Linked DNA regions of Methyloterricola oryzae. The protein of the gene in region 2 interacts with the protein of the main gene of each other region in a pairwise test. Links are inferred from orthologs where the notes say so. Each region holds a gene or a part of one and is shown on either strand. Other genes may lie near its edges.

Region 1 (15,572 bases), on a different replicon or contig from region 2:
CTGGGGCGAGGCCAGGCGGAAGCCGCTGTAGACCAGCAGGGCGGCCAGCGAGGCCAGCGGAATGACGCCGATCACATGAGGAAAAGCCAACACGAACACCAGCAACAAGAGCCCATGAAAGAAGTTCGACCAGCCGCTCTCGGCGCCGGCGTCCACGTTGGCGGAACTGCGCAGCACCTCGGCGATCATGGGAAGGCCGCCGATCAGGCCGGCAAGCACATTTCCGACTCCCACGGCCCAAAGGTCCCGATTCAGGTCGCTCTGCCGTTGACGGGGATCGAGCTTGTCCACCGCCGCAGCGCTGAGCAGGGTCTCAAGGCTCCCAACCAGGCAGATGGCGATGACGCTCTGCCAGAATGCTAGGGTCAGGACGCGGGAAAAATCGGGAAAGCTGATGCTCGCCAGGAAACTGTCGGGTATCGCCACCAGGAAATCGGGGCCGAGGTGCAGGTCCTTGGGCACGATGAAGGCGTCTCCGGGGTGCAGATCTGCCAGGCCGAATAGCTTCCCCAGCACCATCCCGGACAGGATCACCAGCAGGGGCGCCGGGATTTTTCGCAGGAAACGGGCGTTGACCAGCGGCCAGCCGACCAGGATCGCAAGCCCGACCAGGGCAATGAAGGCCGTTTCCGGCACGAAGAAGGCCAGCCCGTGGGGAAGCGCCGCCAGGTCCGCAAGCAGGCTCGGTCCAGCCTCGGTTCCGACGCCGGCCATGACCGGAATCTGCTTGATCATGATGATGATGCCGATGGCCGCCAGCATGCCGTGGACCACCGAGTTGGGAAAGAAGGCGGCGAGACGGCCAGCCTTGCGCAGGCCCAGCACCACCTGGATGACTCCCGCCACGACGATGGCGGCCAAGGTGCGGCGGTAACCGGCCATGGGGTCACCTTCGCCCAACGCATCCACGGCACCCAGAATGACCACCACCAGTCCGGCCGCAGGACCGGTGATGGTAAGGTGAGAGCCGTTGATGCGGGAAACCAATAGCCCGCCGATGACGGCGGTAATCAGCCCCGACATCGGCGGAAAGCCGGAGGCCACAGCCACCCCGAGGCACAATGGCAGGGCGATGAGGAAGACCAGAAATCCGGCTACGACATCGCAGCGCCAGGTTTTCTTCAATCCATCGAAAGCGGGCTTTGCCGCAAGACTGGACAACACGGGACGATCCATGGGGACTCCTGGAGTCAAGATTGGGTGGGGTGCGGGGCCGGGTCTGTCTGATGGGCATCAGCCCACTTCAAGAGAAGCGCGAACCTGAACGGAGGCGATGCCTGCCACGGGGATGAGCGCGCGGAAGCGTCTCGCTTTCAGGCCCAAGTCCTGGAGCGAGAGCGTAACACACGGGGACGGCGAGTTGGGGCCCTGCGCGCCGCGCGTGTGCCTGACACGGGGCCGAAATGACCGATGGCGCTGGATCAGGGCTCGCGCAGGCGGACGGCAAGCACGTCGCACCGGGCATGATGCACCACGCTGGCGGCAGTGGATCCCAGCAACAAGGCGATGCCGTGACGGCCATGGGAGCCCACCACGATCAGGTCCGCGCCTAGGTCCTCGGCGAGCCGGATGATTTCACCCTTCGGGCTGCCAATTTCCACGAATTGCCGGCTTTCCGGAACTCCCAGGCGCTCGCCCAGTTCCTTCAGGCGGACGCGGGCCGCGTCCATCATCTGGTCGGTCAGGTCGATGTCGAAGGGGACGATGGGGCCGTAGGCCGCATCACCGATGGGCAGGTTTTCCACCACATGCAGCACGCTCAACTCGGCCTGGTGGCGCTGGGCCAGGTCCATGGCGCGCGCTCCGGCCTGGTCGCTGTGCTCGTTGAAATCCGTCGCCAGCAGGATCTTGCGGTAGCTTTCCATGATTCCTCCAGTGTAATGATGGAGCGGGGAGCGCAGGTAGCGCGCCCTCCGCCGTTCAGGCGGCGGGCGGAAAAAGGGTTAACATGACCTGATAGCTCGCCACCACATAGACGACGGCCAGGCCGATTCCCACGCCCAATGGCCGCGACAGGGCGTGACGCAGTATATGAGCGACCACGGCCAGGTGCCAGAGCATCAGTAGCAACAGCAGCAGGTAAGCGCCGCGGGCACCCGCCGAATAGGCCATCCAGGCCACGGGAGGAATAGCGAGGCTGCTGATCAGGGCATCCGCACCCAGCATGGCAATAGCCGTCTGCACAAAGCGCTTTTGCAGCCGCAAAAATTTTAAATTACCCCAGACAAACCCCAGCAGGATCAGGAGTTCCACCAATGCCTGCAGCACAGCCTCCATGCTCATGCCCTCGAGGCCGAGCAGCACCACGCCGACAGTCAGGTAGACCAGCACCGCCAGTCCGAGGAGCAGTTGCGAGGCGGGCACATCCTGTGGTCCCCGCCTGAACAGGCAAATATCAATGAACAGCTGGATCAAGGGCATGATTCGTCTCACCTTGCCGTGCCAAATACATCTCCATCCAAAATCTCCCGTCGGCCAGCGCCGGCACCGGCCATCCCCCTTCAAGGCGCGCCGCGCCCGGCCGGATCACGCAGGAATGTCCCGTTCCGCCATTTCCAGGGCCTCCCCCGCCTCCAGCCAGGCCAATTCGGCCATTTCCACCTCGCGGTCGGCCGTGGCCTTCGCTGTAAGCAGCTCTTTCAGGCGCTCCTTCTGATTGGGCTCGTAAAGGCCCGGAACCGCCAACTGCGACTCCAGTTCCTGCCGCGCGCGGGACAGGCTTTCCAGCCGCGCCTCTGCCGTCGTCAAGGCCTTGCGCAAGGGGCCGAGTTGGGAGCGCCTTTCCGCCTGCTGGCGCCTTTGATCCTTGCGCGACGGGCCGCCCGCACTTGCGCCGTCGAGGCCAAGCGAGGCGGTAGTACGGCGCAACTCGTTCAATTGTCGACGATAATCGTCCAGATCTCCATCGAAGGCCTGCACCTGGCCTGCCCCGACCAGCCAGAAATCGTCGGTCACGGTCCTCAGCAAATGGCGGTCGTGGGATACCAGCACCAGCGCGCCCTCGTAGTCCTGCAAGGCCACGCCCAGCGCATGGCGCATTTCCAGGTCAAGATGGTTGGTCGGCTCATCCAAAAGTAACAGGTTGGGACGCTGAAAAATCAGCAGCGCCAGGGCCAGCCGCGCTTTTTCGCCACCGGAGAAGGGGGCCACCGGTGCCAGCGCCATGTCACCCTGAAAGTCGAAGCCCCCGAGGAATCCGCGCAATTCCTTTTCACTGGCGCGGGGATCCAGACGCTGCAGATGCAGCAGCGGGCTGGCCTGCATGTCCAGTTGCTCAATCTGATGCTGGGCAAAATAGCCGAGTTGCAGATCCTGGGCCCGCGTCAAGCGTCCGCTCAGCAGGGGCAATGCGCCGGCCAGCGTCTTGATCAGCGTGGACTTGCCGGCTCCATTGGCGCCCAGCAGCCCGATACGATCACCTGGCGCAAGGCTCAGTTGCACGCCTTCGAGAATCGCACGGCCGGCATAGCCCACGTTCACCTCATCCAGACTAAGGAGAGGCCTGGGCAGCTTGCGTGGAGCCGGGAAGGTGAACTCGAAGGGCGAGTCGACATGGGCCATGGCGATCACTTCCATGCGCGCCAAAGCCTTTATGCGGCTCTGGGCCTGGCGGGCCTTGGTGGCCTTGGCGCGGAACCGGTCGACGAAGGACTGGATGTGCTTGATCTCGCGCTGCTGCCTCTCATAGGCCGACTGGCGCTGGGCGAGCTGCTCGGCGCGGCGCGTCTCGAAGCTTGAGTAATTCCCGGTATAAAGGGTTATTCGCTGGTTCTCCAGATGGGCGATACAGTCCGTGATGCCATCCAGGAAATCCCGGTCATGGGAAATCAGCAGCAGTGTGCCCGGGTACTCGACCAACCATTCCTGCAACCAGATGACGGCGTCCAGATCCAGGTGATTGGTGGGCTCGTCCAGCAACAGGATGTCGGAGCGGCACATCAGCGCCTTGGCCAGATTCAGGCGCATGCGCCAGCCGCCGGAGAACTCCGCCACGGCCCGGGCTTCGTCCTCAGCCTGGAAACCCAGACCGTTCATCAGCCGGGCCGCGCGCGCCCGGGCCTGATAACCGCCGATACTTTCATAGCGGGCATGCAGATGGGCATAGGCCACGCCGTCCTTACCGGCATCGCACTGCTGCAGCGCCTCCTGCACCGCACGCAGTTCCGTGTCGCCGTCCATGATGTATTCGATGGCTTCCCGGCCGTCCGCCTGGACCTCCTGGGCCACATGGGCGATCACCGCCCCGGGCGGAACGCTCAGCTCACCGGCGTCGGCGTGCAGTTGTCCCAGCAGCAGGGCGAACAGGCTGGATTTGCCGGCCCCATTGGCGCCGGTAACGCCCACCTTCTGTCCCTGGTGGATGGTGAAACTGACATCCTCGAACAACAGCCGGACACCCCGGCGCAGCGCGAGCGACTTGAACGCGATCATTCCGCCGGCCGCCGTGGATGCAAAGGCACGCCTGGCATCAGGCCGCCTTGTCGATGCGCTCGTCCGCCTTGATCACGAATTCCTTGAAATTGCCCCGGGTGATGGTAGCGCGCGGAATGATCAGGGCCGAATCCAGGGAAATGAAGACGAAGGCGTACTTCTTGGTGACTTCGACGCGCAGCACATCACCCCAGGCGATCCTGGACTCGCCCTTCGGGGTGACTTCCACCAGATGGTCGCGATCAACCCGCAGGGTATAGCGCCCCACCGCCGCGGCTTTTTCCTCCTCGCTGTAGGTCGTGCGGATCTGCTTGCGCCAGCTCCAGCGCAAGATATGCGGTACGCCGATACCCCAGGCCACCGCGATGATGCCGACATAGGCGGCGGAGAGCATGTCCTTGAAGTAGAAGAAAAGGAACAGGGAAACGGTGACGATGATACCGGGCATGATGGCCTGGTGGCGGCGCATGACTTTCTGGAGCCTCTCCGTGCCCTCCAGTTGGTGCTCGTTGAAGGCTATCAGGTCCTGTTCTCGGACTTCGTATTCTATTTCTGTCATGGCATTTCCGTGGTGTCAGCGCCAGCGGCCCGGGGCTAGGGCATGGATTCATGGCACCCGCCGCTGCGCGGGCCGGCGCAGGGTAAAAAGGTGACTATTATACGCAATTCTGCTTCAATTTCGGCATAGCCAACCCATTCCCAGGACCCTGTCATGAAAGGCCAGACACACATCATCGATCACCTCAACGCCCTGCTCGCCGGCGAGCTGACCGCCATCGACCAGTACCTGGCGCATGCCCGCATGTATCACGACTGGGGTTTTCACAAATTGCACGAACACACCCAGCACGAAATGGAGGAAGAACGCCAGCATGCCGACAGCCTCATCAAGCGCATCCTGTTCCTGGAAGGCACGCCCGACCTGAGCAAGCGCGAGCCACTGGCTATCGGCCGCGACGTCCCGGAAATGCTCAGGAATGACCTGGGGGTCGAATACAAGGTGATCGCGCACCTCAAGGAGGTCATCAAAGCCTGCGAGGCTGCGCAGGACTATGAGACCCGGCGTATCCTGATGCAATTGCTGGATGACACCGAAGAGGATCACACCGACTGGCTGGAAACCCAACTCGGCCTGATCGACCGCATCGGCCTGCAGAATTACCTGCAAAGCCAGATGTGAACGAACAAAGATAAGTCAAATCCATAACAGACTGGCGGGAGGCGTTAAATTTTTCGCTCCAGACGGTTGATAAGCATTCTCAAAAAAGCTATGCTTTATCCAGGTCACATCCTGGTTGAGAATGTATGTATATCTGCATCTGCAAGAACATCACCGACCACCAGATCCGCAAGGCGGTCCTGGAACATCGCGTCAGCAGCATGAGGGAATTGAGGGCATGTCTCGGGGCTTGCGATCAGTGCGGAAAATGCGCATTGGCTGCCCGGGAGATCATACGCGAAGCCACCAAGGAGCGCCGTCTGCCGGACGTATCGCCGGCCAAGGCGGCATGACGCGCATGCGCCACTAGCGCTGCTGTTCACCCGGTATCGTCTGGATCTGGCGACCAAGCCCCTCGCCGGGTGCACAGCCACATCGGCGCAAGAACCATCCGCCTGATTGCGCAACCTCGGCGGGATCAAACGACCAAGACAGCCCGTTACTGATCGGCCGCACCACGTCTGGCTGGGAACAGGGGATTTGTTCGCAGATCATGCCGTGCGGGTCTGCGACTCCAAACCCGGTGGCTACACTGCACTGATTTTGAAAGCCATTGGAAACCTGCGTTTCCGGATCACGGCCGCGGCGAAATCCAGGGTGGGCTGATTCCGCTTTTCTCTCGAGAACCGCACACGGGCGCTTCCGCCCGCCTATTCCCCCGCCAGCGTCCCGCATTCCCGACAGTTGAACCGATGGAAATGGATCGGTTAACCTGCGACAACTGCTTACAACGCGCTACCCGCTACCGGCAGGCCGGCGCAGGAACTTCTAATCATGTGGTCGCCTTTTCCGTTGTGGATGGCGCTGGTCTACGCCGCGCCCCTCATTCTCATCTTCTGGCTCTACGGCTCCACGCGAGCACGCAAGCAGGCACGCAGCCTGGATATTCTGCGCGCCAATGAAGAAGCCGGCCTCACCGAGCCGGTTTCACTGCACCCGGTGATCGACGCCTTTCGTTGCATAGGCTGCGGCACCTGTGTGCGCGCTTGCCCGGAAGGCGACATCCTCGGCATCATCGATAACCGGGCGCAGCTCATCAATCCCACCCATTGCATCGGCCATGGCGCCTGCAAAGCGGCGTGTCCCGTGGACGCCATCAGCCTCGTGTTCGGCACGGAAACCCGCGGCGTTGATATACCCATGGTCAAACCGGACTTCGAGACCAACATCCCTGGGATTTATATCGCTGGAGAACTGGGCGGCATGGGTCTGATCCGCAACGCCATCGAGCAGGGTCGCCAGGCCCTGGAGTCGATCAGCCAGCACGGCAGGCAAAACGACGAAAACGGCCTGGACGTCCTGATCGTAGGCGCTGGTCCTGCCGGCTTTGCCGCGTCGCTCGCAGCCAAGGAGCGCGGACTGCGCTTCGTGACCCTCGAGCAGGAATCCTTGGGCGGAGCGGTGTTTCAGTATCCGCGCGGCAAAATCGTCATGACTGCTCCGGTGGAACTGCCCTTGGTCGGCAAGGTCCGGTTGACCGAGACCACCAAGGAGGCGCTGCTGGAATTTTGGCAGGCTATCGAAAGCAAAGTCGGGCTGCAGATTCATTACCGCGAGCGCATGGAAAGCGCTACCCCTCAAGATCAAGGCTATCTGGTAACCACCAATCGGGCCCAATATCGAACCCACTCCATCCTCCTGGCCATCGGAAGGCGCGGGACACCGCGCAAGCTGGGAGTGTCCGGAGAGGAACTGCCAAAGGTGGTATACCGGCTGATCGACGCGGAGCAATACCGGGGCCGGCGCGTGCTGGTGGTCGGCGGAGGCGACAGCGCCCTGGAGGCCGCCGCGGTCATCGCCGAACAGCCGGATACCGAGGTGACCCTTTCCTACCGCGGCGACGCTTTTTCACGGGCGCGAGAGGCAAATCGCTCGCAGATCCAGGAGTTGGAAAGGCTTGGGCGTCTCAGCGTGCTCATGCCATCGGAACTCGAAAAGATCACGGCCGACACGGTGCACGTGCAATGCGCGGGCCGCTCGCGCGAAATACCCAACGACGCCGTCATCGTCTGCGCCGGCGGCGTCCTACCTACGGAATTTCTCACAGGACTCGGTATCGCCGTAGAAACCAAGTTCGGCACGCCCTGACAGCCGGCACCCGACCGCGGACGCGGCCGACATACGAGGATCGCACATGACCTGGAACCCGTCTTCACATAAGACCCTGATACTCTTAAGCGCCCTTGCCCTGCCTTTCCGAGGCCTTCTGGGCGCCGAAATCGACCAGGGCCTTTCGGCCGTCCAACGGCACGACTATGCCAAGGCTGTCGAACTTTGGCGCCCGATGGCCGAAAAGGGCAACGCGGAAGCGCAGTATCACCTGGCCAGCCTTTACCTCACAGGACGCGGTGTACACAAGGATCCCGCCACGGCATGCCGCTGGTTTTCCGCCTCGGCGCGGCAGGGCTTCGCCCCGGCGCAGTACGAACTGGGCCTGGTATACGAAAAAGGCTTGGGCGTCGCCGTGGACCGCGGAGAGGCCGAGCGCTGGTATCGGCGCGCCGCGGCACAGGGGCATGCCATGGCTGAGCGCCGCGCGAACGAGCCGCGCCCCGCGCATGAGGAGCAAGGCGCGGTCGGCAAAGCTCGGAGCGTTTTGCATGATGCCGTACGCCGCGGCGATATCGCTGCGGTCAAGAACGCCCTCGCAGGTGGAGCCGCCATCGATGCCCGCGACAGCAAAGGACGCACCGCCTACCGTCTCGCGCTGGACAGTCAGCATCAAGCCATCGCCCAATTGCTCGTAGAGGCCGGTGCCCGGACCGATCTCGGACCATCAGCCGCGAAGGTCAGCGCCAACCCGGCCAAGTGCAGCAACGCACCGCCGCTCGACAACAACAAGGCCTATCAGGGCTGGCCCGCGCTCACGATTGCCGCCTGGCGTGGCGATACCGCGGCGGTCAAGGGCTTGTTGGCACAGCGTGTCGACCCCAATGCAGCTGACGCCCGGGGAGACACGGCCATGACCCGGGCGGCTTGGAACGGTCACGCGGAAATTGTTCGCCTATTGCTGGAACACGGCGCACGCCCCGATGTCAGCGACAGCGACGGCAGAACGCCCCTCATGCGCGCCGCCAGCTTCGGCCATGTGCAAGCCGCGGAAGCCCTGTTGCAGGGTGGCGCCACCACGCAGCCGCAAGATCCTAACGGCGATTCGGCGCTCACCCTGGCTGCCTCTGCCGGGCACCTGGACGTGATCAAAGCGCTGTTAAACGCGGGCGCCGATCGCAACGCAGCCCGCAAGGACGGTCAGACAGCCCTCGCCCTCGCCGTGCGGCATGGTTTCAAAGAGGCGGCACGGGCCCTTCTGAGTGCCGGTTCCGACCCGAATCGGGCCGACGCCAGACGCGATACTCCTTTGCTGCTGGCTGTGGGGAACGGCGACGCGGCACTCGTCGATGAACTCCTGAGCCACGGCGCCGGCATCGACGCCGACGATGCCGGCGGCAATACGCCGCTGGTACTGGCCGCAAGAACCGGGCGCACCGATATCCTGAAGGTTCTGGTGGAAAGGGGCGCCGAGGTGAATGCCGTCAATCACGGCGGCAATTCCGCCCTGATGCTAGCCGCTGCCCATGGCCACTCGGAGGCCGTGAAGCTTTTACTTGGCCGTGGCGCTCACGTGGACGCCGCGAATCATCTGGGAAATACCGCGCTCATGCTGGCCGCCGCGCAGGGCCATGTCGACAGCGTGCGTGCCTTGCTCGATGGCAGAGCGGATACCGCGCTACGCAACAGAAATCATGATACGGCTCTGTCCCTGGCGCAAAGCAACGCTCATCAGGCGGCAGTAGACGCACTGGAACACTGGCCTGGCGTCAACAACCGGCCAGGACTTTTCTAGGGAACCCTCTCAGTTCAGTCGTTGCGGAATCCGCCAGCCCTTGGCCTGTCGACCTTTTTCCATTCACGGAAGAACCAGCGAATCTCTTAGGGCAGGCAAAAATTGCGATGCTTTTTACCCCGATGGTAGGATGGCGCAAGCCGTGACTGGCGCGTGTCCGCGAGAGTGCAGCGACGCGGGCAGTGCGGCGGCCCTTCAAGCGATGCCGCAGCAGAATGGAGATGCCCCATGCACTGGATTCCGCCCTCCCTGATCATTGACGTCCGCACCCGCAAATTCCAAAACGCCCTGAGGACCGGACTCTGCGCAATTCTCGCCGCCCCGTTGCTCCTGCCACCGGCAGAGGCGGCGAACACCTATACCTCCGCGTGTTCAAGCTGCCACGGCCCCTTGGCGAGTTCGGAACGCCGGGGACGTTCGGCCTCGCAGATCAGGTCAGCCATCAATGCTGATCGTGGCGGGATGGGCGCCTTGCGAGGCCTGACCAACGCCGAATTGAACGACATCGCCAGGGAGTTGGGTGGCGAAGATAATCTGCCCGAGCCTAGCGCGTCACCTACGCCAGCACCCGCGCCATCCCCTTCCTCTTCACCGCTGCCCTCACCGCCCCCCGGCGCCTGCAACGGCGCCGAGGACAAGCCGCTCGTCAATGCGCTGCCCGACCAGGATGCCAGCGTCGGTCAGACGCTCAGCATTACCGTGAGCGCCGTCGACTGCAATGATGTGCCCATCATCATCAAGGCCTCCAAGCTCAAAGGCAGTTCCATGCCCGCGACCAGCCAGGACTTCGACGACTCAGGCCTTTGGACCGGCATATTCACGTTTACCCCGACCCAATCTCAGGCAAACAAGTCGTTCACCGTGAAATTCACCGCGGTGGAAACAGAAGATGAACGCAAGGCATCCACCCCAAGGCCAGTGCGAATCCGCGTGTTTCCCGCCGGATCATCCTACGACGACGGCGCCGTCACCGCTGTCAAAATCCAGAGCGCGCGTTGGTCCAACGGCAACTTGCGGGTCAAGGGCAAGGTGCTATTCAGCAAGGCACTGAATGCTGCGGAGCGCGGAGCCCTGGCATCCGGCACCAACCTGAGCCTCACCGATACCAGCGGCGCCGTGACATATGCAACCGCGGCGGTCAAACCCAACGGCGAATGGTCGGTGCAAGCCGCGGCCACGGCTGAGTCCGGCGTTCCCTGTGAAATTTCGGCTCAGTTTAACGGTAAGTCCGCAACGCCGCGTACAGTGAAAAAGGCCCCGGATTGTTCGCGCTAGCCCCAAGCCCTTGACGACGCAATATCCGCAGCCCCTGGAATTCGCCGAGACACCTATCCATTCAGGAAATCGCTGAACCAAGTCGGCGATTTCCTGGTGCGTCCCTTTGAAAACTCAAGGAATTAACGGCCAACCGCGCGGCTCTGCCCCCACGCGATCCGGTGCACCAGCCAGCCCTCGTAAGACATGCCCGACATAAGAAGTCGGGGCAATACGCCACCCCAATCTTCATAACTCAGATATCGGCTTATTCTAAGTACGTGACGCCCGAGGACGTCGCAGTCCGACCGGCCAGCCAAGCCTTTATAAACCCTATAAAACCAGTGACTAAGCGATTTTGATGCCGTAACCAATGCAGGCGCCGTCAAACCACCCGACACGCCGAAGGCTACGATTTGTCCCTACGCCACGACACTTTTCCGCCCCAACAAGCCCAAAAACACACGCCGGGCCTTCCAGACATCTGAATCTAGGGAACTTTATTATTTTGGCACGCAACTTGTGTTGTCTCGGGTCATGCCACCCACCGTGGCTTCCGCTGACAACACGAGATACGCCATGCAACACAAGAAAACTTCTTTAGCCGCAACGACTTATCGCGCTTCGCTGCCCATGGCAGCACTTGCTCTCGCCGCGGCGGCCGTTTCCACCGACAGTCTGGCTGCCAACGATTACGCCACCAAGTGCGGTGGGTGTCACGGCGCCGATCCCAAAGGCGCGGGCGCCCCCTTCAGTTTCAAAGGTAAGAAAGACGCCTCCGCGACCAAAGCCGCCATAAGCACGCAGCCTATGATGGCCAGCCTCGCCACCCTTACTGATGCGGAATTGAATGCCATCGCCCTGGAGATGGGGGGGCAGGCGGACATTGGTGCGCCAACCGCAACCCCGACACCCGCCCCAACGGCTACACCCGCGCCGTCCGCAACACCGACTCCTTCGGCACCGCCAGCGCCATCGGCCACGCCAGCCCCCACCGCAACCCCAGTACCGAAAGCCACACCGGCTCCCACAGCTTCCCCAACTCCCACCGCATCGCCGAGCCCCACGCCTTCGACCGCGGCCTCCGCCAGTTGCGATGGTGCCTCCGCAAAAGCGAAACCCATCATGTTCCCCATCGGCGAGCAGAACGCGACGGTCGGCCAAACCCTGTCCTTCACCGTATCCGCGCTGGACTGTAACGACGTTCCCATCCTGATCAAGGCGTCCCGGCTCAAGGGCGGATCCCTGCTGTCGGAAGGCCAGGATTTTGACACGTCAGGAGCCTGGAGCGGCCAATATCAGTTCACTCCGTCGAGTTCGCAGGCCAACCAAAGTTTCCTGGTCCGCTTCAGCGCAAAACAGACAGCGGATAGCCACAAGGCATCCAAACCCTGGAAGGTGCGCATCCGTGTCTTCCCGGCAGGAAGCGGCTACGAAGAAGGCGCCATCACCGGGGTCAAGGTGCAAAGTGCGCGCTGGTCCGATGGAGCGCTTCTGGTGTCCGGGCGGGTCGACTTCAGTCATGCCCTGAACGCCAGCGACCGCAAGGCATACAGCGAAGGCGCCCAAATCACCCTCATCGGCGCGGGAGACAGTCAATTGGGCACGTTCCCGCTCCAGCCCAGCGGGAAGTGGAACGCTAAGGTCGATAGCCTAAGCGACTCAACGGTTCCGTGCGAAGTCAGCGCCCAACTCAACGGCCGGGAAGGCAGCCGCAGCGTCAAGAAAGCGCCGGAGACCTGCCTCAAGTAAACGGCCGGCAATGAACTGAAGGGCGTGGCCCGCGCCGCGCCCGTCAGTACCACGAACCTTTCCCTCTGGTTAGCGCAGCGGGAAGGGTTTGTTATCCAACCACTACACGGAGTAACCCATGAAAGAACAACGCAACACCGTATCGACCGGCGTCCCGCATGCGCCGGCCAGAAAAGTACTGGGGAGAGCGCTACCAGCCGCTGCGATGCTTGCTGCCGCAGGCTTTGCAACGGACGCCGCAGCCACCTCGAGCATATTTGCCCAGGTTGCAGGCCAGTGCGCCGCGAAATTAACGAACGGCTGCCAGACTTGCCACAATTCCACTGCAGGGGGTGAATCCAAGGGCAATGCCACCACCAGCGTCGCCAGCGCCTTCAAATCCGGCGGCGTAAATGCGGTGTGCAATCCCGTGACTGCGACACCGACACCGACTCCAACCCCAAGACCGACGGCGACTCCGTCTCCCACAGCGTCTCCAACCCCAGGACCGACCGCGACACCCGGCCCTACAGCGACGCCACTTCCCAGTGCCACGCCGACTCCTGCACCTAGCGCGACGCCTAAGCCCACCGCAACACCTAAGCCCAGCGCAACGCCCCGACCAACCCCCGAATGTCGTGACGACGACGATCACGAGAAGCACGAGGACCATGACCGCAAGCACGATTATGACGATCATGACTCGCGAAAGAAGGGCCGCCATGACTTCAAGGGCGATGACGATGACCGTGATGACTGCGAGCATGACGACGATCATGCATCCAAGCCGGAACTGGACGATGCGCCCAAGAAGGTGGTCACCCGCGCCGGTACGTCTACCAAGGTTGCAGTCACGGCCCATGACGACAAGGACCGCGACGTCAAGATCGAGGCATCCAACCTGCCCAAAGGCGCTAAGGTCACCCAGGACTATGACGACGACCTAAAGAAGCCGAAGACCGTGGTCACCTGGACCCCGAAACCCGAGGACGCCGGCCAGAAAAAGACCATCGGCTTCAGGGCGGTGGCCGATGGCAGCGTGTCTCCGGAGAAGAAGGTCGACATCGAGGTGCTGCCTGCCGAGCAAGGCGTGTCTCAAGACGCAACGGTCGTGAAGTCGGCTACCGTCTCGAACGCGAGCTATAGCGCAAAGACGGGCGAGTTGAAATTGAGCGGGAAGCTGCGTTTCCGTAAGGGAATCTCCAAGTCCGACCGCTCGGCGGCTATCACCTCACCCGTCACCATCACGGATCCGCAAAGCAACGCCGAACTGGCTCGGGTCAACGCTGATCACCGCGGAAAGTGGAGAGCCAGTATCCCCGTAGCGGATGAGAGCGCCGTTCCCTGTCTCGTCGAAGGCGAATTCCAAGGCAAAAAAGGCGTTAAGCACACCAGCGGCGCCAAGCACTGCGACAACTAAGTCTCCTGACCGCGCGGCCGGCGCTTCAGCCGTCGGCCCGTCCTTACCCCCCACTCAGCCTTGGGCAGGTGCTGCGGCGCAGCACCTGCCCCCTTTTAGGCGCAATAAATAGAAATTCACAATCATTTCGCTACTTTTCTGCCTATTTTTTTGAGTTTTCGATGCTAATTAGCGACACATCAGATTCGTGTGGTCCGCCTCGCGCAAACGCCCGCAAAAACAGCACGCAAGGTCCGACTGCACGTCCATGACCGGGGGCTCGCAATACGGAAAGTGTCCCGCGATAACGACATTTCTTATCAGAATTACCATGCAATTTATAAATTATTTGATTTTTTTCAATGCTTTAAATTTATGGCACACGATCTGCGTAAGACATCTCCGTGACTTGTAAGTGTACAAATTCGTGGATTGGCCACGACGGCCCACACAGTTACCGGGTCACGCAAAAAACCACACTAAGGAGCGAACCATGAAACCGAGACATCAGAGACCAAACCACGCGTTTCCGGAACTACACGGCAAGGCGCTACCGCTGGCGATTCTGGTCGCCACCGGCAGCGCCTTATCGGGAAGTGCCATGGCTAGCCCGGCCATTTCCGCGGCCACGGGCGTTTCAAATTGCTTCGCCTGCCATGATGCCGGTGCCACCGTTGATAAATCGACAGTGAAGGCGGGAGCACTCAGTGCCTTTCAGTCCTGTGGCAACACTGGCGTCAAGAACTTCGCCAATGGCGTTAGCCCCGCCTGTCCCCCGGCAGCCACTCCGAAACCCACCGCCGCACCAACCGCCAAACCGACGGCAGCGCCAACGGCCAAACCAACCGCCGCGCCGACCACGGCACCGATCCCGAACCCCACGACGGCACCCGTGCCGACCCCCCAGGGAACCGCAATTCCGAAGCCGACGCCTAACGGTTCCGCCGTGCCGACTCCGACACCTGCAGCAACCCCCAATCCGAGCGCTACGCCTGGCCCGAGCACCGAGCCCTCACCCGCGGCGCCAAGCGCGCCGCCAGCGGTCAACCACATTCCGCGCATCCATGCCACGCCGGGCAGTAGCGCCAGCCTGATCGCAGGTTCTACGGTCACGATCAAGGTGGAAGCCAGCGACACCGACGGCGACCCCATCAATTTGTCAGCTTGGCTGGACAACAAGAAGGTCTCCGCAAAGTCGGAGGACGGTTCCGCCTCATTTAGCATCAAGAACGGCGTGGGCACTTTCAGTTGGACTCCGAGCAAGCGCAGTAGCGGGCTGCATCCCTTGCTGCTGAAAGCCAGCGACGGCAAGACCAGTAGCGAGCACGAGTTGACGCTCAACGTCAAACGGGCGGCTTGGCTGAACGAACACCCGGAAATTGCGGCGATTCCTGGCACTTTCGTGGCCCTACCGGGAAGCGAGCTGAAGATCCCCTTGAGCGCGACCGACGCCGACGGTGACCGGGTCAGCTTCAGCATCGATGAGCTGCCCAGCGGCGCAAAACTGAGCGCCACAGGGTTCGACCCAACCACGCGCCAATGGCAGGCCGAACTGGTGTATACCCCGGAAGCCCAGGACGCTGGCAAACGCTTCCCGCTGCAAATCAACGCGTCGGATGACTTCGACGCCAACAATAAGCAGATCTCAAAGCAGACGGAAATCGTGGTCATGGATAACAATGGCGCGCCGGTGG
Region 2 (16,089 bases):
CGCGAGACCTATGTCGTAGTAGTCGTGGTAGACAATCTCGTCGCCCTCGATGGAGGCATTGATGATGGGATAGCGCTTCAGCGCTTCCACCGTCGCTTTGACGAAAAACGACATGAAGCCCAGCTTGACCTTGTGTTCCTGTTCGAAGCGCGCCTTGTAGGCATTGCGGATCTCGAACACTTTCTGCAGATTGACTTCATTAAACGTCGTCAGCGTCGCCGTATTCTGCTGTGACTGCAGCATGCGCTCGGCGATGCGCGCCCGCAATCGGGTCATGGGTACGCGCCGCTCGCGTGAGTCCGAATTGGCCAAAGGCGTTGAAATTGGTGCGGGCGTCCTTGGTTCCTCTGCAATTGGTGGCGACTTGCGCGATTCGAGAAAGTCCAGGACGTCCTGCTTGGTCAAGCGTCCGCCCTTTCCCGCAGCCGGGATCTGTGACGGGTCGAGCCCATGCTCGGTGAGCAGCCGCCTCACGGCCGGACTGACTGGCTGGGGCAGGGTGACGCGCGGCGATTCCGCCGCCGCCGCTGCGGCAGCAAAGGCTTGGGGCGTCGGTGACGCTTGCAATGGCGCCATCGGTGGTGGCATCTCGGAGGCGATGGCGTCCAGGGCCGTGTCAAGTAGGGCGAGGATCGCACCTGCCCCCACGACGGCACTTTTTTCGCACTTCACTTCGGCCAAGATGCCATCGTCCGGTGCGGGCACATCCAGCACGACTTTATCGGTTTCCAACTCGACCAAGGTTTCACCCTTGCCGACCTTCTCGCCGGGGCGCTTGTGCCATTGTAGGACAGTAGCGTCTTGAACGGATTCCGGAAGGTTGGGTACTGCGACTTCAATGCGCATGGTCTGATGTCCTAACGGGTGAGGCTGGGTTCCGCGAAAAACGCTTCCTCCAGCAACTGCTTCTGCTGCGCCAAATGCCGACTGAACTTGCCCACGGACGGTGCCGCGCAATTGGGTCGTCCCGCGTATCCGAGGGTAAACCCAGGATTGCTCAAACTCAGGAAACGGTGCCTGATCTGGTGCCAGGCACCCTGGTTCTCGGGCTCTTCCTGGCACCAGATCAGCTCCTTGAGATTGGTGTAGGGATCGAGCGCTTCGGCGAAGTCATCGAGCGGGAAAGGGTACAGTTGTTCGATCCGCAAAATGGCAACGTGCCTGATGTTTTCTCGCCGCCGCATTTCCAGAAGATCGTAATAAATTTTGCCGCTGCATATTACCGCACGGGTAACCTCTTTGGCAGGCAGGGCCTCGGTTTCGCCGATCACGGTCTGGAAGCGGCCAGTGGCCAAATCGCTTAAGGAGGAAACGGCCAGTTTGTGCCGCAACAGACTCTTCGGCGTCAGCGTGACCAGGGGTTTGCGATAGGTGCGCAGAATCTGGCGGCGCAGCAAATGGAATATCTGCGCGGGCGTAGTGGGCACACAGACCTGGATGTTCTGTTCGGCGCAGAGTTGCAGGTAACGCTCCAGGCGCGCCGATGAGTGTTCGGGGCCCTGGCCTTCGTAGCCGTGGGGCAACAGCATGACCAGTCCGCTGAGGCGCCCCCATTTGGTTTCACCGGAGGTGATGAACTGATCGATAACAACCTGTGCACCATTGGCGAAGTCCCCGAACTGCGCCTCCCAGATGATCAGCGTGTCGGGTTCCGTGGTGCTGTAACCATACTCGAAGCCCAGCACCCCCTCCTCGGACAGCAGTGAGTCGAAAATCTGGAAGCGACCTTGATTGGGCGCCAGATGCTGGAGGCGGATCAGGGCATCGCCATTTTTCTGGTCATAGAGGATGGCGTGACGATGGAAAAACGTGCCGCGCCCCACGTCCTGCCCGCTGAAGCGGATATGATGACCCTCCATCAGCAAGGTGGCATAGGCCAGGTTCTCGGCGAAGCCCCAATCAACGGACGTATTGCCTTCCGCCATTTTTCGGCGTGCTTCGATGATCGCGGATGCGCGCGGATGCAGTTCGAACCCGGGCGGAATCCGCAGCAAGGCATTGCCGGCGGAAATCAGCTGCTCCATGTGCACGGCCGTTTCGCAGGGCTCTGTCCATTCCTTGCCGATGAAGCGATCCCAGCGGGTCCGTGCGTAGTTGGTGGTATCGCGCAGGGTGGCGCGCAAGGCGACGCCCTGGTTCTCCAGGCGATGCTGATAGGCTTCGTCCAGGCTGCTGACTTCCTGATCGTGAACCACGCCTTCCGCGACCAGACGGTCCGCATACAGCTTGCGAACGCTTGGATGGTTCCGGATGTAGGAGTACATCAAGGGTTGGGTAACGGCCGGTTCATCCACTTCGTTGTGGCCATGCCGGCGGTAGCAGATCAGGTCGATTACCACGTCCCGCTTGAATTTCATGCGGAACTCGACGGCGAGCCGGGTGATATAGATGACCGCCTCGGGGTCGTCTCCGTTTACATGGAACACCGGCGCCTGAATCATGTTGGCCACGTCGGTGCAGTAGAGTGTTGAGCGCGCGTCGAAGGGGTTGCTGGTGGTGAAACCGATCTGATTGTTCACTACGACGTGTATTGTGCCTCCCGTGGTGTAAGCCCGGGTCTCCGACATATTGAGGGTCTCCATCACCACGCCCTGACCGGCAAAAGCCGCGTCGCCGTGGATTAGTACCGGCATCACCGCCGTTTCACCGTCCTCCGGCCAGCGGTCCTGGCGCGCGCGCACGGAGCCTTCCACGACCGGATTGATGACTTCCAGGTGCGAAGGGTTGAACGCCAGGGCCAAGTGCACTGGGCCTCCGGGGGTCTCCACGTCAGAAGAGAACCCCATGTGGTATTTCACGTCCCCGGTGCCATTGGGACTTGGGTCGTGGGTGGCGGTTTCCTCGAACTCCTGGAACAACAGACTGGGCTTCTTACCCATGATGTTGACCAGGACATTCAGGCGTCCGCGGTGGGCCATGCCAATGACGATTTCGCGGGTACCTTGCTCGCCGGAGCGCTGGATGAGTTCATCCAACAGGGCAATGAGGCTTTCTCCTCCCTCGAGAGAGAAGCGCTTCTGTCCCACGTATTTGCGGTGAAGGTACTTTTCTATGCCCTCGGCGGCCACCAGCAATTCCAGGAGCCAGTGCTTTTCCTCCGGGCTGAGTCGAATACGTGCCCGAGAACCTTCCAGCCGACGCTGTATCCATTCGCGCAGTTCCGTATCCACGATGTGAGAGTACTCCGCACCGATGCTGCCGCAGTAGGTCTCATGCAGGCGTCCCAAAATCTCACGCAACGGCTGCTTCTCCGCATTGCGAAGGATGTCCACGTAAAACAGCGAATCCATGTCATGCGCACCCAGCCCGTGAGTCCTGGGGTCAAGATCGCGGATGAATGGTGGTGCAGTTAGTTTGAGTGGATTGTTGTCCGCCGCTTGGTGACCGCGGGTACGGTATTGGGCAATCAGGCGATCTACCGCTGCCTGCTTACGCAGCGCCAGGCTCAGCAGTTCGGCCGAGGGTAGGGACGTAGCGGGCGTGGGTGGCGCGAAATCCTCAGGCGCCTGCATGGACGAAAATTTGTCGCGCCAGGAAGGATCGACGGAATTGGGATCCAGCAGATAGTTTTCGTACAGCTTCTCAAGAAAACCTGCATTGTCCTCGGTAAAGGCGGAGGACTCCTCAAACAGTTGCAGTTTGTTCATCGTTTCTTGGTTCTAGAGTCCTGGCAACCGCATCAACGTGTTAAGGATATTTGCTTTTTTAGTGTTATCCAAGCAATTCCGTAGGTTGAGGAGGTTAATAATTCCTTGCGGCCGAGTTGAATACGCGGTTCTTGTGTTTGCCTCGGCCATTGCTAAACTCCGGAGCACCCAACCCATAGACATGACTCGAGTTCGAATGTTCGACGGACTGATAGCCCGCCTCCCAATTTATGACCGTTCCCTCGGAATCTATGGCTATGAGTTGAAGCTTTGCAGCGGTAATGCATGGCGTGCCGGTGTCGGGGATGATCCTGCGTGTTTGGCGGCGTCACTGGTGGATGCATCCAGAGACCTGGCGCTGGAATCCATCGTAGGGGACAACGTAAGCTTGATCCGTTTGCCTGCGGAACTCTTGCCCTGCTGCGAGCATGTGGCCTGGCCGCGCAACCGCCTGGTGTTTGCGCTGCCAGAGTCGGCAATCGCAGACCCGGAAAGCGCGAGGCTCATCGGCGAACTTGCGAGCCAGGGGGTGCGGATTGCGGTGGACAACCTGACCCAGAGTCTGAGTGCGCTGCAAAAAGAGGCCGGATTCATATCGCTGTGCAGCATGGAAGCGGGTGCGACAGGTGGCTTTAGCCAGCTCACAGCGGCGCCGCCACCGCAACGCAGGCCCCATTTTCTGGTTCGCGCATTGGAAACCGCCGACCAGTACGATTACTTCCAGCGGCTCGGTTTCGATTTCTACGAAGGCTCGTTTTTCGTGCATCCGCGGCTGATCCACGGGACCGAAATTCCCGCCGACCGGCTATCCGCGCTCAAACTTCTTAGCTATCTGCAAGACCCTGAGGTGGGGATCAGGCAGGTCGAGGAGATGGTCAGTAACGACGTCACCCTCAGCTACAAGTTGCTGCGCCTGATCAATTCAGCCTACTTCGGCATGCCCCGGCAAGTCGAGTCCATCAAGCGTGCCGTCGTCTTCTTCGGTCTGCAGCGCATCAAGAATTGGGTGAGCGTGGCCCTGGTCAATGCCATCGAGTTTAGGCCGCGAGAATTGATGAACATGGCGCTGGTACGGGCCAAGACCTGCGAGACGATAGCCCAGAACCTGGGGCGCGAAGCCACGGAGTCCTACCACATTGCCGGCCTTTTCTCGCTGCTGGACGCCATCATGGACGCGCCCATGGCCTACATTCTGGAAAAGCTGCGCCTGCACGACGAGATCAATCAGGCCTTGCTGCACGGGGCGGGCCCCATCGGTGAAGTGCTACAGTTTACGCTGGCTCTCGAGCGGGGCGCTTTTGATGAAGTGGGCGGTAAAGGCATAACCGCGCAAGCCGCCCCATTACAATGCTATATCGACGCGATCACCTACGCCTCGGAGATTGGCAAGCAACTGCGCTGAACTGCCTTCGGTTGTGGGTTAGCGTTTTGCGCGCGTAGGCCTGCCATCCTTGGGCAGTCCCGTATGCTGAGTGCGGAAGGACAGGGCCTTGCGACTGACGCGCTTGCCTTCACCTTCCTCGCCCGTTCCTACCGGTTGAAACCGGGGCACCAGATGGTGCTTGCCGTTGCCTATCAGGTCGGCACGGCCCATGCGCTTGAGCGCATCCCGCAACAATGGCCAGTTATTGGGATCGTGGTAACGGAGAAAAGCCTTGTGCAAGCGCCGCTGCTTCATTGAGCGGGGCACGGGGACCGGCTCGCTGACGCGCGTGACCTTATGCAGGGGGTTCTTGCCCGAATGGTACATGGCAGTCGCGGTCGCCATAGGCGAGGGCAGGAATGCCTGTACCTGGTCGGCACGGAAGCCATTGCGCTTGAGCCAGAGCGCGAGATTGAGCATGTCCTCATCGCTGGTTCCGGGATGTGCCGCGATGAAATACGGGATCAGGTACTGCTCCTTGCCTGCTTCGCGGGAATACTTGTCGAACAGCAGCTTGAAGCGGTCGTAGGTGCCGATACCCGGCTTCATCATCTTTGAAAGCGGCCCGGGTTCGGTATGCTCCGGGGCGATTTTCAGATAGCCGCCCACATGATGGGAGGCGAGTTCCTTGACATACTCAGGCGAAAGCACTGCCAGATCGTAACGCAGGCCTGACGCGACGAGTATCTTCTTGATGCCCGGAATTGCGCGGGCTCGGCGGTACAAGCGAATCAGCGGGCCGTGGTCAGTGATCAGGTTCTTACACACGCCGGGGAAGACGCAGGAAGGACGGCGGCAGCTTGCCTCGATGTCAGGGCTCTTACAGGTCAGCCGGTACATGTTGGCAGTGGGGCCGCCCAAGTCCGAAATGATGCCGGTGAACGCGGGCGATATATCCCGGATCGCCTCGATTTCGCGGATGATGGAATCCTCCGAGCGGCTTTGAATGATACGGCCCTCATGCTCGGTGATGGAGCAAAAGGTGCATCCGCCAAAGCAGCCGCGCATGATGGTGACCGAGTGCTGGATCATCTCGAAGGCTGGGATCTTTGACTCCTCATAGGAGCGGTGCGGCAGGCGGCTATAGGGCAAGCCGTAGACGCCGTCCATCTCCGCCGTGGTCAGTGGAATCGGCGGCGGATTCAACCAGACGTCACGGTCGCCGTGACGTTGCACCAGGGCGCGGGCGTTGCCAGGGTTGGTTTCCTGGTGCAGGACCCGGGACGCGTGGGCATACAGCACGGCATCATCCCGAACTGCTTCAAAGGCCGGTAGGCGAATGACGGTGCGCTCTCGCTGCGTCAGCGCTGAAATGTGCCGAAAACGGACTGGCTTGTCGCCGGGTGTCAGCGATGCGTCCTGGGCGACAGGGGCACAGGCAGGCGGCTCGGCCGCGTATGGGTTGCCTGGAGGGGCGACAAGGCCTGGCTCATCCACGCGGCTGGAGTCCAGTTCATGCCAATCTGCGGGTAGGCCCTTAAGCATGAACGCGGTACCGCGGATGTCGGTCAATGCCTCAACGGATTCCCCCTTGGCAAGCCGGTGCGCGATTTCGACCACCTGTCTCTCCCCATTCCCATAGACCAGCAGGTCGGCCTTGCTGTCCACCAGGACTGAACGGCGAACCTTGTCCGACCAGTAATCGTAGTGAGCGATGCGCCGGAGGCTGGCCTCGATGCCTCCAAGAACGATGGGTACATCCCGGTAGGCCTCTCGGCAGCGCTGCGCGTAGACCAGGACGCAGCGGTCAGGACGCTTGTCTGCTTCTCCGCCGGGGGTATAGGCATCGTTGGATCGAATGCGGCGGTCCGAGGTATAGCGGTTGACCATGGAGTCCATGTTGCCGCCTGTGACCCCGAAAAACAGGTTTGGGCGGCCCAATCTCTGAAAATCCACGGCACTGTGCCAGGCCGGCTGGGCAAGGATGCCCACGCGAAAGCCCTGGGCTTCCAAAAGCCGCCCGATCAGGGCCATGCCAAAACTCGGGTGGTCTACGTAGGCATCGCCGGTAACCAACACGACATCGCACGAGTCCCAACCCAGCGTATCCATTTCGGCTCGGCATGTAGGCAATTGCGGAGCAATGCCGAAACGCTTTGCCCAGTATTTGCGGTAGGAGAATAGGTCTGGGGCGCTCTGCATGATGGTTATGGTGGATCGACGAAGTCTCATTTTAACCCAATTGATCTGCCGAGGCGGCTCCAAGCTGTTGAGTCGGGTCGCAGGATGGAGTGCGCCGCGGATGACTCATTCCGCCACAACAGGGTCCGCGCGGATTGGAAGCCCGCGATCGTGTGCCAGTCGGTCGCATGTACTCCGGATTGGGAGGCGCGCGGGCGATGTGGAAATTTGGGGTGGACAATAAAAAATTTAAAGTTTCAGAAAATTGAACAATCGAATTGTGCCCGCAAACGCGGTGGCAGATGCCCTGCAAACTGTGTCAGCTAGCGGTCTTCACCCTTTTTGCTGAATGTCAAATTTGTGCCGCAGTTCACATTTGCAATTCAAAAATTAGTGTCTATGCTCAAAAGGCATGTAACTATCTATGTGATTTCTAAAGAAATTTCGTAAGAATGGTTATTACGGAAGCAGTCCTTCGGGGTTTGGCCGCCGGCTGGAGGCCATGCAGCAGTGGTCGTTGAGTCGATGTCCAGGGGGTGTTGCTTGTACTCGGTGAAATCACTCGCAAATTGCTTTTCCAGAACTGGATAAATAGGAGCTTTAGCATGAAATTTGCCTATTCAGTCGTTTTTTTGGTGCTGGCGTTTACTTTGTCGATATTCAGCAGCGACAGCTACGCTGCGATTCCGCCAGAGGGGTTTCCGCGTTTCTTCTCTTCGGTGACGGTGGATCTCGATCCATATGGCAGTGACGGCGGCTTCACCCTCACTGCAAAAAACAAGGCTGGAGGGGAGTTCTATTTCGCCATGCTCGACGGCGGGACTCAGTACACCGTCTACAACGGTGGGTTCGAATTGGTTGCCAACTTTAACAGTTCCTCGGATTTTGTCGGGGGGAGCGTCGCTATCAGCGGCCTGCTGTGGCCTGCGGAACTGCCTCCGCCGAGGTCTGGCATCTCCGATAATCTCTTTTCTGCGGATCTGGTGGAGGCCGATGCTAGCCAGTTTCTGTTCTCCAATCCCAACCCGTCGATCGGATTCAGGTCTTTGTTCAGCTCCTTTGGTGGTTGGGCCGCCCAATTTGCCAACACTGACGAGAGCGTTTATCTGACGCTAGATCCGCAATCAGGCAACATTCTTGACCTATTCGGCAGTCTGTTCGATGGCAGCACAAAGACTGTCACGACCGTTCCAGTTCCGCCCGCCGTATGGTTACTGATCAGCGCCTTGGCGTCGCTGTCTGTGATTGGCCGCCGCCGTTCTTTGGATTCAGCGGCCTAAAAGCTTTCTCATCTGCTTCGATTTCTCGTTCGCTGTGCTTTGAGTGGTGCCGTGGGTTCAAATTGCCCACGGCTTTTTTTCTCCTGGGTTGAGCACCGTAAGAAATTCTATTGGGACTTAAACTGGCTCCCGCTTTGAACCGCCGCAATGGCGGTTGACTCATCAGATTGCGAAGATCCTCTCCTTTTGTCCTCATCAAGCCAATGGCTTAGTCGCCGCGCATCACGCGCATGAACTGCGTTGCTAAAAGCTGGATTCCGGAAATCTGCAGCCTTGGAGCTCGCTCGCCTGGATCTATGTCACGCCCCGACTTCAAGGACTGCGCAGGCCATCTCAATTCTCTCAGATCATCCGTGACGCTCAGGACCGTCTGATTCGGCGGTGGCGGCATAGGCGGGATTGCGTAGTCAAATTGCCGGCTTGACGCTATCGCCATACTTCGTGTCATTATCATTTCTCGCACGAAGCTAGGGAGTTGCGGCCATGATCATGGTCTTCATCACTGCGGAGCATACCTATACGTGGCCGAGGTTTCTGGCTACGTCCGGACAGGTTCTGGCCTCTCAGGTTCAACTCATCCCTTACGGCAGTAAGGTTGATGTGATGAACCTACCTTCGGGTGTGGCGATTTTTACCGATATCGATCGACTGTTGCTCTTTCAGAAGGCGGCCGCTGCGCGGGTTCATGAGCACATTACGCGCGAGCGGCCTGACATCTTGGTCCTGAACAGTCCCAGTGGCTCGCTGTTGCGTTACGAACTGCTCAACCTGCTTTTCGAGCGGGGCATCAACCGATTTGCCGTCTATCGTGCCGACGGACCATGGGCTTCAGCCCGCTATCCCGTGTTCGTCCGAGTGGCAAATGACCATAACGCACCGCGCACCAGCTTGCTGTCGTCAGCGGCGGAAGTCGAAGCGGAGATTCAGCGCCTGATTGGGCTGGAGCGCTGGAAAAGCGGCAAGACCTCGGCGAGCAAACCAAAGGGAGGCCCCGGTCATGCAGAGGTTACACCGGTGTGGCGGGACCGGTCACTGACCGGTTTCATTTCCCGTGTGCGGCGGCGGATCCATAGGCGGCGCGATATCATCGTGTCCGAATTCTCCGCGACGGCGGATTCGGTCGGGCTCTATAACAAATATGGCGCCTTTGTGGTGGGACGCCACATCGTACCGGCCCACCTGTGGTTTTCAAGGCGCTGGGTCGTCAAATTCTCATCCTCCGAGCAGGAGCAAGTCCATCTTAATCGGGAGTTGGATTACCTCTGTCAAAACCCGCATGCCGAGAAATTGCGGGAAATCTGTTCGCTGGCCCAGATCCAGTTTGGCCGGATCGACTACAGCGTGGATCAGGATGGCAACCTGCAGGTTTGGGAGATCAATACCAATCCCGTGATTCTGCCGACGATTTCCGATCCCGAGTTGGCTGCCAAGCGAGAGAGGTCGCACAGGCTGTTTGCCGCAGGTTTTGTAGCAGCGCTGAGGGACCTCAATGCAGCGGCCGAGGAAATGACGTTGGACGGCGCTGCCGCCGCTGGCGAAGTCTGATCGGTTAATCAGGCTGCAAAGAAGAGATGCTTGAGGCGCTCCCCCGGGTTGTCGGCGCGCATGAAGGCTTCTCCCACCAGGAAGGCATGCACTCCGCGCTCCCGCATGTAGGCTACATCGGCGGGTTCCAGGATGCCGCTCTCGGTCACGACGGTCCGCTCCGGGCCGATCATGGGCAGCAGGTCCAAGGTGGTCTGCAGCGATACGTCGAAGGTTCGCAGGTTGCGGTTGTTGATGCCCACCAGCGGCAATTCCAAGGGCAACACCTGTTCCAGTTCCGCCGCGTCGTGCACCTCGATCAGCACGTCCATGCCCAGTTCGCCGGCCAGGCGTGCCAGATCAGCCATGGTGGCTTTGTCCAGCGCGGCAGCGATCAGCAGGATGCAATCCGCTCCGATGGCTCGCGCTTCGTAAACCTGATAGGGATCGATGAGAAAATCCTTGCGGATGACTGGCAGGTAACAGGCATTGCGGGCCATTTCCAGGTAGGCCTCTGCGCCCTGAAAGAAATCCCGGTCGGTCAGTACCGATAGACAGGCCGCACCACCGGCCTCATAGCTGCGCGCGATCTCGCCGGGCCGGAAGTCTTCCCGCAACACGCCCTTGCTGGGCGAGGCCTTCTTGATTTCTGCTATGACCGCCGCCTGGCCCTTGGCTAGCCGATTCCGTATCGACTTCACAAACCCGCGGGCCGGACCCGCCGCTTCGGCCATGGACCGCAGTTCCGGCAGGCTGATCTTGGCTTGGCGTTCGGTGATCTCTTCCCGCTTGCGGGCAAGGATTTTCTTCAGGATGTCAGGTGGGTTGTTCATGTGCGCTAGCGTGCGTGATTCGGTAAGCGTGATCTGCTGGCTTTGGGGCCAGAGTTCGGGTCGTCAAAGCGAGAGGCACAAGCCCGCGCCGTCAGGCGAAACTCCGGCTCAAGCTTACCAGTTCGTCCAATTTCCGCCGTGCGGCGCCTGAGCCGATGACTTCCCGAGCCCGCTCCACACCGGCCTCAAGACTGTCTGCCAGGTTGGCCGCGTAGATGGCGGCCCCGGCATTGAGAGCGACGATGTCCGCGGCGGGTCCAGCTTGGCCATCGAGCACGCCGAGCATGATCTTGAGACTGGCGCCAACGGTGTCCACCGCGAGTTTCGTGAGCGGGGCCATGGCGATGCCGAACTGTTCCGGACTCACCTTGTAAGTCGTCACCTGGCCGCCCTTCAGCTCGGCGACCAGTGTCGGCGACGCGATGCTGATTTCATCCAGCCCGTCGTCGGCGTGGACGACCAGCACGTGCTGGCTGCCGAGCTTTCTCAAGACTTGGGCCAGGGGCTCCACCCAGCGCTGCGCGAAGACGCCGACCAACTGGTTGGTGGCGCCCGCCGGGTTGGTGAGGGGGCCCAGCAAGTTGAACAGGGTGCGAACGCCGATTTCGCGGCGCGGACCGATGGCGTATTTCATGGCGCCGTGGTGACGCTGCGCAAACAGGAAGCCCACGCCCACCTGATCGATACAGGCTTTTACCTGGTCCGGCGTCAGGTCCAGATTGACCCCGGCGGCTTCCAGCACATCGGCGCTGCCGGAACGCCCGGAGGCCGAGCGGCTGCCGTGCTTAGCCACCTGGCCGCCCGCCGCCGCCACCACGAAGGCTGAGGTCGTGGAGATGTTGAAGGTGTTGGCGCCGTCGCCGCCGGTACCACAGGTGTCGATCACGTGGGGGCCGGTCACCTTGACCTTGGTCGCCATTTCCCGCAGCACCTCCGCAGCCGCCGCCACTTCTTCCACGGTCTCGCCCTTGGCGCGCAGGGCGATGAGGAAGGCTCCGATCTGCGCCGGCGTGGCTCCGCCGCTCATGATGGTGCGCATGAGCAGGCGCATCTCGGAGGGTGTCAGGTCTTTGTGGTCCAGCAAGGTTTGCAGGGCCTTGGGCATGTCCATGGGAATCAGGCTCCTCAGTGGGTCAGGAAGTTCCGCAGCAGGTCGTGCCCTTGCTCGGTCATGATGGATTCCGGGTGAAATTGCACACCCTCGATGGGGAGCGTCTTGTGACGCACGCCCATGATCTCGTCAAGGTTGCCGTCGCGGTCCTCGGTCCAGGCGGTGATCTCCAGGCATTCCGGCAGGCTGGCCCGCTCGATGACCAGGGAGTGGTAACGGGTGGCCTGGAACGGATTGTTCAACCCCTTGAACACCCCGGTGTCCTTGTGGTGCACCATGGAGGTCTTGCCGTGCATGATGCTCTTGGCATGGATGATGTTTCCGCCAAAGGCATGGCCGATGCTCTGGTGCCCCAGGCACACACCCAGAATAGGATATTTCCCGGCGTAGCGGTGGATTGCGGCCACCGAAATGCCGGCTTCCTTCGGCGTGCAGGGGCCGGGCGAGATCACGAGCTTGTCGGGATTGATGCGCTCGATTTCCTCCACTGCGATCTGGTCGTTGCGCACCACTTCCACCTCGGCGCCCAGTTCCGCCAGATACTGCACCAGGTTATAGGTGAAGGAATCGTAGTTGTCGATCATCAGGATGCGGGCGCTCACAGGCTTTCTCCCTTCTCCAGGCCGGACTCGGCCATGGCCACAGCACGGAACACCGCGCGGCCCTTGTTCATGGTCTCTTCCCATTCATTCAGGGGAATCGAATCGTGGACGATGCCGGCGCCGGCCTGGATGTGCAGCATGCCATCCTTGATCACGGCGGTGCGGATGGCGATGGCGGTATCCAGGTTGCCGGACCAGCCGATATATCCCACGGCGCCCGAGTAGACGCCACGTTTCACGGGCTCCAGTTCGGCGATGATCTCCATGGCGCGAATCTTCGGCGCGCCGCTGACGGTGCCGGCGGGGAAGGTGGCGGCCAGCACGTCGAAGGCGTTTTTGCCCGCCTTCAGCTTTCCGGTGACGTTGGAGACGATGTGCATGACATGAGAGTAGCGCTCGATGATCATCTTGTCGGTGACCCGCACGCTGCCGGTTTCCGCCACCCGACCCGCGTCATTGCGGCCCAGGTCGATGAGCATCAGGTGCTCGGCGATTTCCTTGGGGTCCGCCAGCAGGTCTTTTTCCAGCGCCACGTCTTCCTCGGGCGTGCGTCCGCGACGGCGGGTGCCGGCGATGGGACGTACGGTGACGGTGTCGTCCTCCAGACGCACCAGGATTTCCGGCGAGGAGCCGACGATGTGGAAGTCGCCCAGATTCAACTGGTACATGTAAGGGGACGGATTGAGGCAACGCAGTGCCCGATACAGGTCCAGGGGCGAGGCCGCGTAAGGGATGGACAGCCGCTGCGACAAAACCACCTGCATGGTGTCGCCCTCGACGATGTAATCCTTGACCCGGCGTACCGCGTTCTCGAAACCCTCCTGGGTGAAGCCGGAAACGAAGTCGGCTTCCTCCACCTGGCGCCCTTCGGACTTGGGACTTGGCGGCAAGGCCTGTTCCCGGAGTCGGGCCACCAATTCATCCAGCTTCGCCTCGGCTCTGTTATAGGCGTCCGGTTCCGTGGGGTCGGCGTGGGTGATGATCAGCAGCTTGCCGCTGAGATTGTCGAACACCAGTACCTGGTCCGAGACCATGAGCAAAATGTCCGGATTGCCGAGCGGGTCAGGCTTTTCCCGCAGCAGCCGCGGTTCGATGTAACCGATGGTTTCGTAACCGAAATACCCTACCAGTCCGCCGGTGAAGCGGGGGAGTCCGGCGATGTCGGGCACGCGGAAACGGCCCGAATATTCCTCGATCCACTGCAATGGGTCTTGCACGCGGTGTGACTCCAGGGGCGCGCCGTCGTGCTCGATGCCGATGTCCAGGCCGCGGACCCGGATGATGGTGCGGCACGGCAGGCCGATGATGGAGTAGCGGCCCCATTGTTCGCCGCCGTGAACGGATTCGAATAGGTAGGAATAGGGCGCGTCCGCCAGCTTGAGGTAGGCGCTCAACGGCGTGTCCAGGTCGGCAAGCACCTGGCGGGCGACTGGAATTCGATTGTAGCCTTGTGCGGCGTACTGCTTGAATTGTTCGGGCGTCATGATTGGTTCTGAAAAGGTGACTGAATGGCGTGGCTGTCCGGTGGGCAGCCGTGGGGTGCCGGCAAGCGCCAAAGGGGCGCTTTACGCGGCAACGCGAGTCGTGATTTCAGGACGCCATCGTTCGCGCATGTGGATGGGGGACATGGCTTCAGGCCGCCTTCCTCAGCAGATTCGGGAGTTCCGCAAGGGAGCCGACCAGTGCGTCGGGCTTCAGATCCTCGATGCGCTCACATCGGTGATACCCGTAGGGCACGCAGACGATACCGTAGCCCGCGGCCCGCGCTGCCTCCACGTCGTTCTCCGAATCGCCCACCATCAGGCACTGCCCCGGCTGTAGTGCGAACCGCTCCGCGGTCTTGAGCAACGGCTCGGGGTGAGGCTTGTGCTGCGTGAACTCGTTGCCACAGCCAATATAGTCCAGCAGGCCGCTGACGCCCAGTTGCTCCAGCAAGGGTCCGGTAAAGTCCGAGTGCTTGTTGGTCAGGCAGGCCAGGCGATAGCCTTGCCCTCTGAGCAGGGTCAGGCCTTCCATGACGCCCGGGAATAGCCGGCTGTACCGGCACAGGTTGGCGGCATACAGCTCAAGGTAGGACTGCAAAGCGGCGGCAAAACCTTCGGGTTCTCGTTCGGGCCACATCTCGCCGGTCAGTGCGCGCGTGACCAGCATGGGCACGCCGTTACCGATCCAGGGTCGCACTTTCTCAAGCCCGGCGGGCGGCCGTCCAAGCGTTTCCAGCAGGGTGTCCGCGCAGTACGCGAGGTCCGGCGCGCTATCGACCAGGGTGCCGTCGAGATCGAAGACGATGAGCTGGGGGCGCGCCGGGAGGGTCATCAGCGTTTGGCGAGGGCCAGTTCGTCCCGCAGGGACTTGATGATGGAATCGTAGCGGTTGGGATCGCTGTCCTTCCCCGCGCCGAACACGGCCGAACCTGCTACGAAGGTATCCACGCCGGCCTCGGCGATTTCGCGGATGTTCTTGACATTCACGCCGCCGTCGATCTCCAGGCGGATGTCACGACCGGTGGCATCGATGCGCTTGCGCACCTCGCGGGCCTTATCCAGCACGTAGGGAATGAAGGACTGGCCGCCGAAGCCCGGATTCACGGACATCAGCAGGATCATGTCCACCTTGTCCATGACATAGTCCAGGTAGCTCAGGGGCGTCGCCGGGTTGAACACCAGGCCGCACTTGCAGCCGTTATCCTTCACCAACTGCAGGCTGCGGTCGATGTGCTCGGTGGCCTCGGGGTGGAAGGTGATGTAGCTGGCGCCGGCTTTGGCGAAATCCGGGATGATGCGGTCCACGGGCCTGATCATCAGGTGCACGTCGATCGGCGCGGTGACGCCGTGCTTGCGCAGCGCCTCACACACCAGCGGGCCGATGGTCAGATTGGGCACGTAATGGTTGTCCATCACGTCGAAATGGACGACGTCGGCACCGGCGTTCAGGGTGTTCACGACCTCTTCGCCGAGTCGCGCGAAGTCGGCGGACAAAATAGACGGTGCAATCCAGTTTTCGTTCATCTTTCAGGCTCGCTCATGGTTTGATCTGGTCCGTGCTCCGGCGGTCTGTTAGGGTAGGCCATGGCCCACCGCAGGGAGCTTGAAGCCGCGGATAAGGCCCGCTATTTTCACATTTCGCTCCGACGCGGGCAAGCAAGGCGCTCGCCGGAAAGCTCCAGACCTTTTGAACCCGGATGGATCGATGTCCCAGGATACCCAAAACGCCCTCGTGCTCGTGGACGGCTCTTCCTTTTTATACCGCGCCTACCATGCCCTGCCGCCTCTGACCAATTCCAGGGGCGAGCCCACCGGCGCCATTTTCGGCGTGGCCAACATGCTGCGAAAGCTGCTGTCCGATTATGCAACCGAGCACCTGGCGGTGGTGTTCGACGCGCCGGGCAAGACGTTTCGCGACGAGGCCTACGAGCACTACAAGTCCCACCGCCCGCCCATGCCCGACGACTTGCGCGCGCAGACAGCGCCCCTGCACGAACTGGTGCGCGCGATGGGCATTCCGCTGCTAATGGTGGGCGGAGTGGAGGCGGATGATGTGATCGGCAC

What was found.
Region 1: the proteins of EK23_RS11010 (region 2) and EK23_RS01520 interact in binary tests that used the Escherichia coli proteins (3 or more experiments, as listed by UniProt). The link is inferred for Methyloterricola oryzae from one-to-one orthologs.

Annotation. Positions count from the first base shown.
Region 1 is NZ_JYNS01000001.1:350,876-366,447, forward strand. Bases 1,980-4,850 are described here. They hold EK23_RS01520 (ATP-binding cassette domain-containing protein), read right to left. Parts: upstream 4,432-4,850; coding sequence 2,527-4,431; downstream 1,980-2,526. Other genes in these bases: EK23_RS01515 (hypothetical protein), read right to left, coding at 1,980-2,421; EK23_RS01525 (YcxB family protein), read right to left, coding at 4,469-4,850. In the rest of the region: EK23_RS01505 (SulP family inorganic anion transporter), read right to left, coding at 1-1,176; EK23_RS01510 (universal stress protein), read right to left, coding at 1,422-1,865; more of EK23_RS01515, read right to left, coding at 1,921-1,979; more of EK23_RS01525, read right to left, coding at 4,851-4,990; bfr (bacterioferritin), read left to right, coding at 5,144-5,611; EK23_RS01535 ((2Fe-2S)-binding protein), read left to right, coding at 5,737-5,943; EK23_RS01540 (NAD(P)-binding domain-containing protein), read left to right, coding at 6,425-7,738; EK23_RS01545 (ankyrin repeat domain-containing protein), read left to right, coding at 7,785-9,494; EK23_RS01550 (c-type cytochrome), read left to right, coding at 9,723-10,769; EK23_RS23860 (c-type cytochrome), read left to right, coding at 11,328-12,500; EK23_RS23865 (hypothetical protein), read left to right, coding at 12,619-13,899; EK23_RS23195 (Ig-like domain-containing protein), read left to right, coding at 14,372-15,572. UniProt on the Escherichia coli protein: Genetic data indicate it may be involved in ribosome assembly or function.
Region 2 is NZ_JYNS01000007.1:30,189-46,277, reverse strand. What follows is about bases 658-4,045. They hold EK23_RS11010 (2-oxoglutarate dehydrogenase E1 component), read right to left. Parts: upstream 3,648-4,045; coding sequence 858-3,647; downstream 658-857. Other genes in these bases: EK23_RS11005 (EAL and HDOD domain-containing protein), read left to right, coding at 3,982-4,045; odhB (2-oxoglutarate dehydrogenase complex dihydrolipoyllysine-residue succinyltransferase), read right to left, coding at 658-846. Outside these bases: more of odhB, read right to left, coding at 1-657; more of EK23_RS11005, read left to right, coding at 4,046-5,049; EK23_RS11000 (YgiQ family radical SAM protein), read right to left, coding at 5,068-7,212; EK23_RS10995 (VPLPA-CTERM sorting domain-containing protein), read left to right, coding at 7,797-8,471; EK23_RS10985 (hypothetical protein), read left to right, coding at 8,955-10,016; indole-3-glycerol phosphate synthase TrpC, read right to left, coding at 10,025-10,828; trpD (anthranilate phosphoribosyltransferase), read right to left, coding at 10,920-11,939; EK23_RS10970 (anthranilate synthase component II), read right to left, coding at 11,954-12,523; trpE (anthranilate synthase component I), read right to left, coding at 12,538-14,025; EK23_RS10960 (phosphoglycolate phosphatase), read right to left, coding at 14,174-14,857; rpe (ribulose-phosphate 3-epimerase), read right to left, coding at 14,857-15,549; polA (DNA polymerase I), read left to right, coding at 15,731-16,089. UniProt on the Escherichia coli protein: E1 component of the 2-oxoglutarate dehydrogenase (OGDH) complex which catalyzes the decarboxylation of 2-oxoglutarate, the first step in the conversion of 2-oxoglutarate to succinyl-CoA and CO(2).